DNA from 4 places in the Pantoea cypripedii genome. Region 2 is predicted to be linked to each of the others. Evidence: predicted binding sites of a transcription regulator. Region 2 holds the regulator's gene; each other region holds the start of a gene.
What was found. The regulator PurR, encoded in region 2, represses purine synthesis genes. The targets are predictions, from matches to a motif close to CANGCAAACGTTTGCNTG.
Positions count from the first base shown of each region.

Region 1: a site for PurR is predicted at 1,393-1,410, ahead of pyrC (dihydroorotase). Genes of this name have one in related genera too.
Region 3: a site for PurR is predicted at 1,775-1,792, ahead of purH (bifunctional phosphoribosylaminoimidazolecarboxamide formyltransferase/IMP cyclohydrolase). Genes of this name have one in related genera too.
Region 4: a site for PurR is predicted at 2,070-2,087, ahead of tusA (sulfurtransferase TusA). Genes of this name have one in related genera too.

Region 1 covers NZ_MLJI01000001.1:1,639,040-1,642,156, reverse strand. The annotation lists gene grxB (glutaredoxin 2) at 18-665, shown strand; gene HA50_RS07635 (lipoprotein) at 776-1,339, shown strand; gene pyrC (dihydroorotase) at 1,476-2,522, shown strand; gene dinI (DNA damage-inducible protein I) at 2,591-2,836, shown strand; gene HA50_RS07620 (hypothetical protein) at 2,981-3,117, shown strand, end outside.
Region 2 covers NZ_MLJI01000001.1:1,884,807-1,887,923, forward strand. The annotation lists gene punC (purine nucleoside transporter PunC) at 1-101, opposite strand, end outside; gene punR (DNA-binding transcriptional activator PunR) at 211-1,122, shown strand; gene purR (HTH-type transcriptional repressor PurR) at 1,119-2,144, opposite strand; gene cydH (cytochrome bd-I oxidase subunit CydH) at 2,430-2,519, shown strand; gene HA50_RS08805 (C40 family peptidase) at 2,575-3,117, opposite strand, start outside.
Region 3 covers NZ_MLJI01000001.1:208,762-211,878, reverse strand. The annotation lists gene HA50_RS00935 (carbohydrate porin) at 1-768, shown strand, start outside; rRNA gene rrf (5S ribosomal RNA) at 885-1,000, opposite strand; tRNA gene HA50_RS00925 (tRNA-Thr) at 1,034-1,109, opposite strand; rRNA gene rrf (5S ribosomal RNA) at 1,124-1,239, opposite strand; gene purH (bifunctional phosphoribosylaminoimidazolecarboxamide formyltransferase/IMP cyclohydrolase) at 1,930-3,117, shown strand, end outside.
Region 4 covers NZ_MLJI01000001.1:245,244-248,360, reverse strand. The annotation lists gene HA50_RS01060 (zinc/cadmium/mercury/lead-transporting ATPase) at 1-1,738, shown strand, start outside; gene tusA (sulfurtransferase TusA) at 1,758-2,009, opposite strand; gene HA50_RS01050 (7-cyano-7-deazaguanine/7-aminomethyl-7-deazaguanine transporter) at 2,324-2,989, shown strand; gene HA50_RS01045 (DcrB family lipoprotein) at 3,107-3,117, shown strand, end outside.

The DNA.
Region 1 (3,117 bases), 250 kb from region 2:
ATCACAGGAGAAACGGGATGAAACTCTACATCTACGATCACTGCCCTTTCTGCGTCAAAGCACGCATGATTTTTGGGCTGAAGAATCTGCCAATCGAGCTGGTGGTGATGCTCAATGATGACGAGAACACACCGAAGAAACTGATTGGTCAGAAGATGGCCCCCATCCTGCAAAAAGCCGATGGCAGCGCAATGCCGGAAAGCCTGGATATTGTTCGTCTGGTGGACAAGCAGGACGGTGAACCGCTGCTGAATGGCAAAGCCAATCCGGCCATCAGCGAATGGCTGCGTCGGGTTAATGGTTACGTCAACAAGTTGCTGCTCCCCCGTATCGCCGACGCGGCCTTCGCTGAGTTCGCCACACCGGAAGCCCGTAGCTATTTCCGCGAGAAAAAACAGGCCAACATTGGCGACTTCAGTGAACTGCGCAAACACGCCCCCGGACTGATCAAAAACATCAGTGACGATTTGCGTCAGTTGGATAAGTTAATCGTCAAACCGAATGCGGTGAACGGCGAGCTTTCGGAAGATGATATCCATCTGTTTCCGCTGTTACGTTCCTTAACGCTGGTATCCGGTATCGAATGGCCCAGCCGCGTGGCCGATTATCGCGACAATATGGCGAAGCAAACCCAGGTTAACCTGCTCTCTTCTATCGCCGCCTGATCCTGGCAATGAGAGGCGCACCGGCGCTTCTCATCTCTCTCCTGGTGACACCCGCCCCTGATTCAGGCACGCTATGCCTCGTTTGCCGTATCGTTCAGGATGAGGAAAGTATGAAGAAGGCGTTTTCCGGGCTACTGGCCCTGTTGTTTGCCGTGCTGTTGACCGGCTGTAACCAATTAACGCAGTACACCATCAGCGAGCAGGAAGTGAATCAGGCGCTGCAAAAGCACAATAACTTCGAGAAAGATGTTGGCGTCTCCGGGCTGGTGAATGCCCATATTGTGCTGAGCGATTTAAGCAGCCAGATTGGCCGTGAAGAACCGGGCAAAATCACCCTGACAGGCAAAGCCACGATCAATGTCAGTTCTTTATTTGGCCCACAGCAGGCCGAGATGCAGCTCAAAATGAAGGCGCAGCCGGTATTTAACCCGCAGCAGGGCGCGATTTACCTGCATGATCTGGAGATTGTGGATGCCCAGGTCCAGCCGGAAAAAATGGCGTCGATCATGAAAACGCTGACGCCCTATCTGAATGAATCGCTGAAGCGTTACTTCAATGAAAAACCCGCTTATGTGCTGAGCGAAGATCGCAGCAAAGGCGAAGCGCTGGCGAAGAAATTCGCGAAAGGTCTGGAAGTTAAACCCGGCCAGTTGGTGATCCCTTTTACTGATTAATCCCGGTAACCGCGCCTGCTATGGCGCGGTTTTGCTTCAGACGCATAAAATCCCGTGCAAACGGTTGCCCAAATCCTTATGCTTACTCCCCGGCCTAAACGTGCCTTTCGTTTTCTACTCAGCCGGAGCCTTTTGAATGACAGCCCAACCCCAGCAAATCACGATTCGCCGCCCTGACGACTGGCATATTCATCTGCGCGATGGCGCGATGCTACAAGCCGTGTTGCCTTACACCAGTGCGGTAAACGGTCGTGCCATTGTCATGCCAAACCTGGTTCCGCCGGTGACCAGCGTTGATGCTGCCGTGGCCTATCGCGATCGTATCCTTGCGGCCTTACCCGCCGGGCATGCCTTTACACCGCTGATGACCTGCTATCTTACCGACTCTCTCGACCCGGATGAGATCGAACAGGGCTTCCGTGCTGGCGTCTTCACCGCCGCAAAACTTTATCCCGCCCACGCAACCACCAACTCCAGCCATGGCGTAACCAATATTGCTTCCATCGCCCGCGTGCTGGAGCGTATGCAGCAGATCGGTATGCCGATGTTGGTACACGGTGAAGTGACAGATGCGCACATTGATATTTTTGACCGTGAAGCACGTTTTATTGAGACGGTGTTGCACCCGCTGCGCCAGCAGTTCCCGGGGTTGAAAGTGGTGATGGAACACATCACCACCAAAGAAGCGGCAGAATATCTGGCGGCGGGCAATGAACTGCTCGGCGCCACCATTACGCCACAGCATCTGATGTTTAACCGCAACCATATGCTGGTCGGCGGTGTGCGTCCGCATCTGTATTGCCTGCCAATCCTGAAACGTAATATCCACCAGGAAGCGTTACGTAAACTGGTCGCAAGCGGTAATCGTCGTGTGTTCCTCGGCACCGATACTGCTCCACATCTGCGCCATCTGAAAGAAGCCAGCTGCGGATGTGCGGGTGTATTCAACGCTCCAACCTCGCTGCCCGCTTACGCCACGGTGTTTGAAGAACTGGATGCGCTGCAGCATTTCGAAGCGTTCTGTTCCGAAAATGGCCCGAACTTCTATGGCCTGCCGCTGAATGAAGGGACACTGACGCTGGTGCGTGAACCCTGGACAGTCGAACAGAGCGTGACTGTAGCCGACGATACCCTGGTGCCTTTCCTTGCTGGAGAGACCCTGAACTGGCGCGTAACCGCCTGATGTGATGATGCTTGCCTTCGGAATAAACATACTGTACAAATAGCCAGTATATTATTCCGGAGGTGTTTATGCGTGTTGAAATTACCGTAGCAAAAACTCAACCCCTTCCTGCTGGCGCCCTGGATGCGCTGAGCGCCGAACTGACCCGCCGTATCAGCCGGGATTTTCCCGACGACGAACATCATGTCAAAATCCGTTACGCCAGCGGTAATCAGCTCAGCGTATTTGGCGGCTGCAAAGAAAATCGCGAACGTATCAGTGATATTTTGCAGGAAACCTGGGAAAGTGCTGACGACTGGTTTATTACCGATTAACCGCCACTGCGCAGTTTTGCCGGGTTTCGCCACCCGGCTTTTTTGTTTTTATTTCTCCCTCGCCAGACAAAGTCACTGCATCTAAAATCATCATTAACGCCCCCTATTGTTGCACCCGCCATGCTAACAGGAGATGTTTTACCCATGACTCACGATAAACCGGAAGAGGCAATGACATTTGGCGAATTGCTGGCGTTAATTGGTGAACAGCAACGCCGCTTAACTGTGCTGGAAAATGCCTTTGCCAATCTGACATTCTGTCTTGATGATCGTGCCAGCCA
Region 2 (3,117 bases):
TGCTGCATGGCACCGAAGGCCGGCAGGTACATATCCGTAGCAAGAAAGCCCAGCATGCTTAGCAAAGCAAGGTAAGGCAAAAATCCTTTTGATGACAACATGGTGATTCTCATTAGACAAATTGAACGCCGGGGAGTGTAAAAGGGTGCGGCAGGCTTTGTGAAACGCTAATATTTGCGAGGTGCTATCAAAAATTTTGCAGGCAAAATGATGTGGTCTGAATACGCGCTTGAAGTGGTGGATGCGGTGGCGCGCAGCGGCAGTTTTAGCGCTGCGGCGCAGGAGTTGCATCGCGTGCCTTCTGCCATCAGCTATACGGTACGTCAGCTGGAAACCTGGCTGGCCGTGCCTTTGTTTGAAAGGCAGCACCGGGAAGTGGTGCTGACGGCCGCGGGTGAGCATTTCGTGCGTGAAGGGCGGAGTGTTATCAAAAAAATGCTGGCAACCCGACGCCAGTGCCAGCAACTGGCTAACGGCTGGCGTGGGCAGTTGAGCATCGCGGTTGACTGTATCGTTAAACCGCAGCGTACCCGGCAACTGGTAAAGGATTTCTACCGCCATTTCCCGGATATGGAGCTGATTATCAGCTATGAAGTGTTCAACGGGGTCTGGGATGCGCTGGCTGATGGTCGGGTCGATGTGGCGATTGGGGCCACCCAGGCCATTCCGGTCGGTGGGCGTTTTGCCTTCCAGGATATGGGCGCGCTGAACTGGCGTTGCGTGGTCAGTCCCGAGCATCCCCTGACAAAAAGTGCCCAGCTGGATGAAGAAACCTTACGGGCGTGGCCTTCACTGGTGCTGGAGGATACATCGCGGGCGCTGCCGCGGCGTATGACCTGGACGCTGGATAACCAGCGGCGTCTGGTGGTACCGGAGTGGGAAACCGGGATGGATTGTCTGCGGGCAGGGTTGTGCGTAGGGATGGTGCCGGGCCATTTAGCCCGGCCACTGCTGGATAGCGGCGTGTTAACCGAACTGACGTTGCCTGCACCTTTCCCGGAGAGTCCCTGCTGCGTCAGCTGGTCGGAACAACGCGCCTCACCGGCATTAAGCTGGTTGCTGGACTATCTGGGCGATGCAGAGACGCTCAACCATGAGTGGTTGAGCGAAACGGTGGCTTAGCGACGATAGTCGCGGAACGGGCCGTCGGCGACGGAGCGGCGTTCAATCAATGTGGGCTGCACTTCGATGGTCTGCGGCTCTTCGCGCTTACTGGTGATGCGATCGAGCAGCATTTCCAGCGCTTTTTCTCCCAGCTGTGCTTTTGGCTGATGAACGGTTGTCAGAGCCGGGGTGAAATACCGGGCGTTGCGCACGTTGTCATAGCCAATCACCGAGATATCCTGTGGCACGCGCAGCCCCATTTCATCGGCGGCACAAATCGCGCCCATCGCCATGATATCGCCACCACAAAACACCGCCGTCGGACGTTGTTTCTGGTTGAGGATCTGCTGCATCGCCTGATAACCGGATTCCGGTTCGAAGTCGCCCTGCACAATCCACTCCGGGCGCACGGTAATACCGGCTTCATGCAACGCCTGCATAAAACCAGCATGACGACCACCGCCAGTGTTGCGCTCCATCTGGCCAGGGATGGCACCAATGTCGCGATGTCCACGTTCGATCAGGTAACGTCCGGCGAGATAGCCACCCTGGAAGGCGTTATCCTGCACGGTATCGGTGAAATCACCGCGAGACTCGCCCCAGTCCATCACCACCATCGGGATATTGCGGTTCTCTTCCAGCATGGTGAGCAGGTCGTCGGGATATTCGGAACACATCACCAATAAACCGTCGACGCGCTTTTGCGCCATCATCGAGAGATAAGCACGCTGCTTTTGCAGATCGTTATGCGCATTGCCGAGAATCAGCGTATAGCCACGGTCGAAACAGTGGTTTTCCACCGCTTCAATGATTTCCGCGAAATAGGGGGCTTCGCTGGAGGTGGCGAGCAATCCCAGCGTTTTGGTGTGGTTGACTTTCAGGCTACGCGCCACGGCGCTGGGCGAGTAGTGCAGCTCTTTGATCGCTTCCCATACGGCGTTACGCGTTTCTTCCGCGACAAAACGCGTTTTGTTGATGACATGCGAAACCGTGGTGGTGGAGACACCGGCGCGTTTCGCCACATCTTTAATTGTTGCCATGAAAATGGTACTCCCGGGCTTATCGCAACTTACTGATAAGTATATTGTTAAACGTTTGCGTCTGCTAATGGTTTTGCGCCCCAATTTTCGGGGCAAATGGCGAAGAAAAAGGCGTTAACTCGCAGTTAAAATCACTTTAACAGGCCACAAACACAGCGTGCGCAAAATCTGTTGCGCAACGAAAGGCGGCGATTCTAGCAAGCTGGCGCGGATAACACGAGATTTTTGCCGGGCGCTGTGCGAAAATTACATTAACCCTTCAATTAATGTGACTAAGGAGTTGTGATGAGTACAGACCTGAAACTGGCGCTGGGTACTACCGTTGGCGCGTTGTTAATGATCATCGTGTTCAGCTTCACCGCGATCCTTCATTAATAAAAAAAGCCGGACCTGAAATTTCAGTGTCCGGCTTTTTATTGCGCGGTGATGTTTAGCGAATGGTTTTCGGCGTCATCATGCGGCGTGCACCGACATAATGCTTCTGCCAGTAATCTTCACCTAATGCGCTAATCTGAATATCTTTACCGGTACGCGGTGACTGAATAAATTTGCCGTTGCCCAGGTAAACACCCACATGGTCAGCGGTACCGCGATGGTTAATGCGGAAGAACACCAAATCTCCCTTCTCCAGCATATCGCGTTTGATCGGCGCCGCATCACGCAGGTGATACATTTCGTTAGCGGTGCGCGGGAATTTGTATTTCACCAGATCTTTATAGGCATACCACACCAGACCACTGCAATCGAAACCGGTATGCGGTGAAGTACCGCCCCACTGGTAAGGTTTACCGATCTGACCCATTAATTTGTTCATCGCCGTTTCACGCGCCTTTTGATAGCGCTGACGGTGTGATTTGCTCATCCTGATAGTGGTGAGGTCGCTGGCGTCATCCTGCTCATCCAACACTTTCGCCACGCGCTGATGACCATATTTTTTGGTCGGCGACTTCAGCAGGGCTTTTCTGCGGGTGGT
Region 3 (3,117 bases), 1.7 Mb from region 2:
AAGTCACGTAGCGATCGCTGGATGAACTGGCCAGTGTCACAATGGATGGGACGTTTACAGCTCAATATCACACCGGATATCTATGTTAAGGTTGGATTTTATAACCAAAATGATGACAACGATAATCGTGGTAGCGGTTTCCATTTCTCGGTCAAACACTCCGATGGCAATCTTATCCCGGTAGAAATCGGTTGGCAGCCCAAACTGGGTGCAGATGCATTACCAGGCAATTATCGTCTGGGTGCTTATTACTCTTCAGCCCAGGGCGGGGTTTATCATAGCTGGCAGCACGGTGAATATGGCGATACTGCCCACGGTTATGGCGCTTATGCCATTGTTCAGCAACAGTTATTCGCCTGGCAGCATGACAACCATCGTGGCTTATCGTTAACGCTTAGCCAGGTGATGCACGATAAACGGACCTCAAAGCTTGATGATACTCAGACCGTTGCATTGACCTGGAAAGGGCTTTTTGCTGCTCGTCCACAGGATGAAATTGGCTTAGGAATGGCCCGGCTACATGTGAATTCAGCCTATAGCCGCATGCTGGAGCGGGAAAATGAAGAAAATGGTGTACAGAGCGTCAATGACGCCACTTATCTGCCGGTAATCAGAGGTTCAGAATACGATTATGAACTCTACTATGCCTGGAACGTCCGTCAGTGGTTGTCACTGCGCCCTAATCTTCAATACGTTGCCGCACCAGGCGCGGATAGCAGCGTCAAAGATGCTTTTGTTGGGGGAATCACCGCGAGTTTAACCTTCTAAAACCGGCTATCTATAACAGCGCGATTCATCGTGCTGTTATGCATCCGTGAGTTTTCCTGATTTTCAGACGTAAAAAAGCCCTGAACTTTCGTTCAGGGCTTCTTCACTTAATTGATGCCTGGCAGTTCCCTACTCTCGCATGGGGAGACCCCACACTACCATCGGCGCTACGGCGTTTCACTTCTGAGTTCGGCATGGGGTCAGGTGGGACCACCGCGCTACAGCCGCCAGGCAAATTCTTTTGAATCCGAACTCATGCCATAACTGGTGCTGATACCCAGAGTCGAACTGGGGACCTCACCCTTACCAAGGGTGCGCTCTACCAACTGAGCCATATCAGCACACTAAAATTGATGCCTGGCAGTTCCCTACTCTCGCATGGGGAGACCCCACACTACCATCGGCGCTACGGCGTTTCACTTCTGAGTTCGGCATGGGGTCAGGTGGGACCACCGCGCTACAGCCGCCAGGCAAATTCCTAGCTAGCTAGGTTCGACTTGCATGTGTTAGGTCCTGCCGCCAGCGTTCAATCTGAGCCATGATCAAACTCTTCAATTTAAGTTTGATGCTACAAAGAATTAAACTTCGTAATGAATTACGTGTTCACTCTTGAGACTTGATATTTTTTAAGTCCGTAGACTTTTGATATCAATCCTGCGAGTGCCCACACAGATTGTCTGATAAATTGTTAAAGAGCAGTGCGAGCAGCGGGTTAACCGTCTGTCGCGAGGTGGCGTATATTACGCTTTCCTCCTTCAGAGTCAATCACTTTTTTCAGCGATTTTCCCCGGCGAGAGTTCCTTCAGAACTTCTCTCTCAACACCGCATTTCGTAAGCCGTTGTGCCGTGTCGATGGAGGCGCATTATAGGGAGTTGTTCGGCATGCGCAACCGCTAATTTCAATAAAAACAACCGTTCGCTGCATTCCACAGCAAAACCCCGCCTTATACCCACTTACACACAAAGTTATCCACATCCTGACGGGTAAATGAATTTAGTCGAGCATCGCGCAAACGTTTTCGCTACAATGCCCCGCGACGTCAAGGATGCCCCTTTTGGGGCGTTACCTGAAGCAAGCCGCTTCTTCTATATAGAAGAGAAACGCTAAGCTTGATGTAACGCTCTTATTTACGCGAAACAAAGCCAAGGGATAAAACCACCATGCAACAACGTCGTCCTGTACGCCGCGCTCTGCTGAGTGTCTCAGACAAAGCCGGTATCCTCGAATTTGCTCAGGCACTCTCCAGCCGTGGTGTTGAGCTGCTCTCCACAGGTGGTACTGCTCGCCTGCTGGCAGATGCGGGCCTGCCAGTCACTGAAGTGTCTGACTACACCGGTTTTCCGGAAATGATGGATGGACGCGTCAAAACGCTGCACCCGAAAGTGCATGGCGGTATTCTCGGTCGTCGCGGCCAGGATGATGCCATCATGGCGCAGCACGCTATCAGCCCCATCGACATGGTGGTCGTTAACCTTTACCCCTTTGCCCAGACGGTCGCAAAACCGGGTTGTACGCTGGAAGATGCGGTGGAAAACATCGATATCGGCGGCCCGACCATGGTGCGCTCTGCCGCGAAGAACCACAAAGACGTCGCCATTGTGGTGAAGAGCAGCGACTACAGCGCCATCATTGCGGAGCTGGATGCCAATGAGAACTCCCTGACGCTGGCAACCCGTTTCGATCTGGCGATCAAAGCTTTCGAACACACCGCCGCCTACGACAGCATGATTGCCAACTACTTCGGTAGCCTGGTACCGGCTTATCATGGCGAGAGCAAAGAGCCAGCAGGCCGCTTCCCACGTACCCTGAACCTTAACTTCATTAAGAAACAGGATATGCGTTATGGCGAGAACAGCCATCAGGATGCAGCTTTCTATATAGAAGAAAGTGTCGCGGAAGCCTCAGTGGCGACGGCACAGCAGGTACAGGGTAAAGCGCTTTCCTACAACAACATCGCCGATACTGATGCCGCGCTGGAATGTGTGAAAGAGTTCAGCGAAGCCGCTTGCGTGATTGTGAAACATGCCAACCCCTGTGGTGTGGCGGTAGGCGATTCCATTCTGGATGCCTACGAGCGTGCTTATAAAACCGATCCGACTTCTGCGTTTGGCGGCATCATTGCCTTCAACCGTGAGCTGGACGAAGCGACGGCTCAGGCCATCATCAGTCGTCAGTTTGTCGAAGTGATCATTGCCCCGTCAGCCACCGAAGCCGCGCTGAAAGTGACCGCCAGCAAACAGAACGTTCGCGTGCTGGTGTGTGGTCAGTGGCAGAGCCGCGTTGCCGGGCTGGATTTCAAACGCGTTAACGGCGGTTTACTGGTGCAGGATCGCGATCTCGGTATGGTC
Region 4 (3,117 bases), 1.6 Mb from region 2:
TATTGCCACCACCCTGGTCGGTTTATTGCCGATCGCGCGCAGTGCCTGGCGTTTGCTGCGCAGCGGCTCCCCCTTCAGTATCGAAACCCTGATGACGCTGGCCGCCGCCGGTGCGCTGGTGATTGGCGCACACGCCGAAGCGGCGATGGTGCTGCTGCTGTTCCAGCTGGGGGAACGACTGGAAGCCTATGCGGCCACCCGCGCCCGCCGTGGCGTGACTGCGCTGATGGCACTGCGTCCCGACACCGCCATCCGTGTGCGCGGCACGCAGCGCCAGCAGGTCGCGCTGGCGGATTTGCAGCCCGGCGATGTGATTGAAGTCGCTGCCGGGGGGCGCTTACCCGCCGATGGCGAACTGCTTAGCCACAGCGCCAGCTTTGACGAAAGCGCCCTCACCGGTGAATCAATACCCGTGGCACGCCAGCCTGGTGAAACGGTGATGGCCGGGGCCACCAGCGTTGATCGTCTGGTGACGCTGAAAGTGCTCTCGGAACCAGGCCACAGCGCCATTGACCGCATCCTGCAACTGATTGAAGAAGCGGAAAGCCATCGTGCGCCGGTGGAACGTTTTATTGACCGTTTCAGCCGTCTCTACACCCCGGCGATTATGCTGCTGGCGTTGCTGGTGATGGTGCTGCCGCCGTTGCTGGCTGGCGCTGAGTGGTTGCCGTGGATCTATAAAGGGCTGACATTGCTGCTGATCGGTTGTCCCTGTGCACTGGTGATCTCCACGCCGGCGGCCATCACCTCCGGCCTGGCTGCCGCTGCACGTCAGGGCGCATTGATCAAAGGTGGTGCCGCGCTGGAACGACTCAGCCGCGTCAGGATGATGGCATTCGATAAAACCGGCACGCTGACCGAAGGTAAGCCACAGGTCACCGACATCGTCGCTTTCAGCAACGAGCAGCCAGAGCAATTGCTGGCGCTGAGCGCGGCGGTTGAACAGGGTTCCAGCCATCCACTGGCGCTGGCGATTGTAGCGGAATCGGTACGTCGGCGGCTTACCCTGCCCGCCGCCAGCAATCAGCAGACGCTGGCAGGCAGCGGGATTCAGGCGAATATTCACGGTATCAGCTATCAGTTGCTGGCACCGCGTGAGGTAACAAACCTGGCTGATGAACAGCAGCAAAGCATTGCGCAGTATGAAGCGCAGGGCAAAACCGTGGTGGTATTGTTGCAGGATACACGCCCGTTAGGTCTGCTGGCGTTGCAGGATCGGTTGCGTGCAGAGGCGGTTACCGCGCTGGCCGCGCTGCAAAAACTCGGTATCAGCAGCCTGATGCTAACGGGCGATAACCCGCGCGCCGCAGCGGCGATCGCGGCAGAGTTGCAGATTGATTATCGCGCCGGTCTGCTGCCTGCGGACAAAGTCACTGCCGTACGTGAGCTGGATACCCAACATCCGCTGGCGATGATTGGCGATGGCATCAACGATGCCCCGGCGATGAAAGCCGCCACGTTGGGCATTGCAATGGGAAGCGGGACTGATGTGGCACTGGAAGCCGCCGATGCGGCACTAACGCAAAACCGCCTGGCGATTCTGCCACGCACCGTGGCGCTCGCCCGCCGCACGCGGCGCATTATTCGTCAGAATATCGCGCTGGCACTCGGGCTGAAGGCATTGTTCCTGGTCACCACGCTGCTCGGTTTTACCGGTTTGTGGCTGGCGGTGCTGGCGGATTCTGGTGCCACCGCGCTGGTTACCGCCAATGCGCTGCGGTTACTGCGTTCGCGCTAGCAGCAATGGATGCCTGACATCAGGCATCCGTTCCTTTTTTTATAAGATATTGATACGGCAGGGTTTCCGTTTGCTGCGCCAGCAGGGTATGTTCCATAAAACGGCAAAAGCCGGGAATATCACGCGTAGTGGCCGGATCGTCAGCGATAATCAGCAGGGTTTCACCCGCCTGCATCTGACGCACCGTTTTGCGCACCATCATCACCGGCTCCGGGCAACGCAGGCCAAGGGCATCGAGGGTATGGTCCGGCTCGGGAAAAAGATCGCTCATGATTCTCTGTCTGCTAACAAGTAAGGCCGCTCATTCTAGCGCGCCCGATGACCAGCGCAAGACGATAACGGTTGCGTTAATATTAACCATTGCATAAATCGCACAACGCGATAAGATGCCGCCGTTTTTTATTAACCATATTTAACGTTATACCCTAAATATTTCGAGTTGCAGCAAGGCGGCAAACTTGAGAATCTCCAGGAGCTTACACAAGTAAGTGACTGGGGTGAGCAAGTGCAGCCAACGCAGCGGCAGCTTGAAATATGACGGGTATGAAACTGGGTTCCCTCACCCCAACACTAAAAAGGCTTAATATGATCGCTTTTTCTCCGCGTCAGCGCATGTTTGCGCTGTTCTGGCTATCGCTATTCCACCTGCTGGTGATTACCTCCAGTAACTACCTGGTGCAATTGCCGGTGGCCATTTTTGGCTTCCAGACCACCTGGGGTGCCTTCAGCTTCCCGTTTATTTTCCTCGCCACCGATCTGACCGTGCGCATTTTCGGCGCGCCGCTGGCCCGTCGTATTATCCTGGCGGTGATGGTCCCGGCGCTGGTGATCTCTTATGTCGTCTCCTGCGTGTTTTATCAGGGCGAGTGGCAAGGCTGGGCGGCGCTGGAGCAGGTGAACCTGTTCGTGGCGCGTATCGCCAGCGCCAGCTTTATGGCCTACGCGCTGGGGCAGATTCTGGATGTGCACGTCTTTAACCGTCTGCGCCGCCTGCCACAATGGTGGATTGCGCCAGCGGCAGCGATGTTCCTGGGCAATATCAGCGATACGCTGGCCTTTTTCTTTATCGCTTTCTATAAAAGCCCGGATCCGTTTATGGCTCAGCACTGGGTGGAAATCGCGCTGGTGGATTACAGCTTCAAAGTGATGATCTGCATGATTTTCTTCCTGCCGGCCTATGGCGTGTTGCTCAATGCGGCGTTAAAGCGTCTGGCGGAACGTTCGGCCCAGCGTCAGCTCAATTTCGGCTAATTGCACGTAGTACGATCCTCTGCTGCCCGCTAAGATTTCCTGACAAACCGGCGGTTGCTTTTAGCCGCCGATTTCGATTTGATAACATCCGACTGGAATCTTGTGAAAGGGATAGGAATGCGTAACTT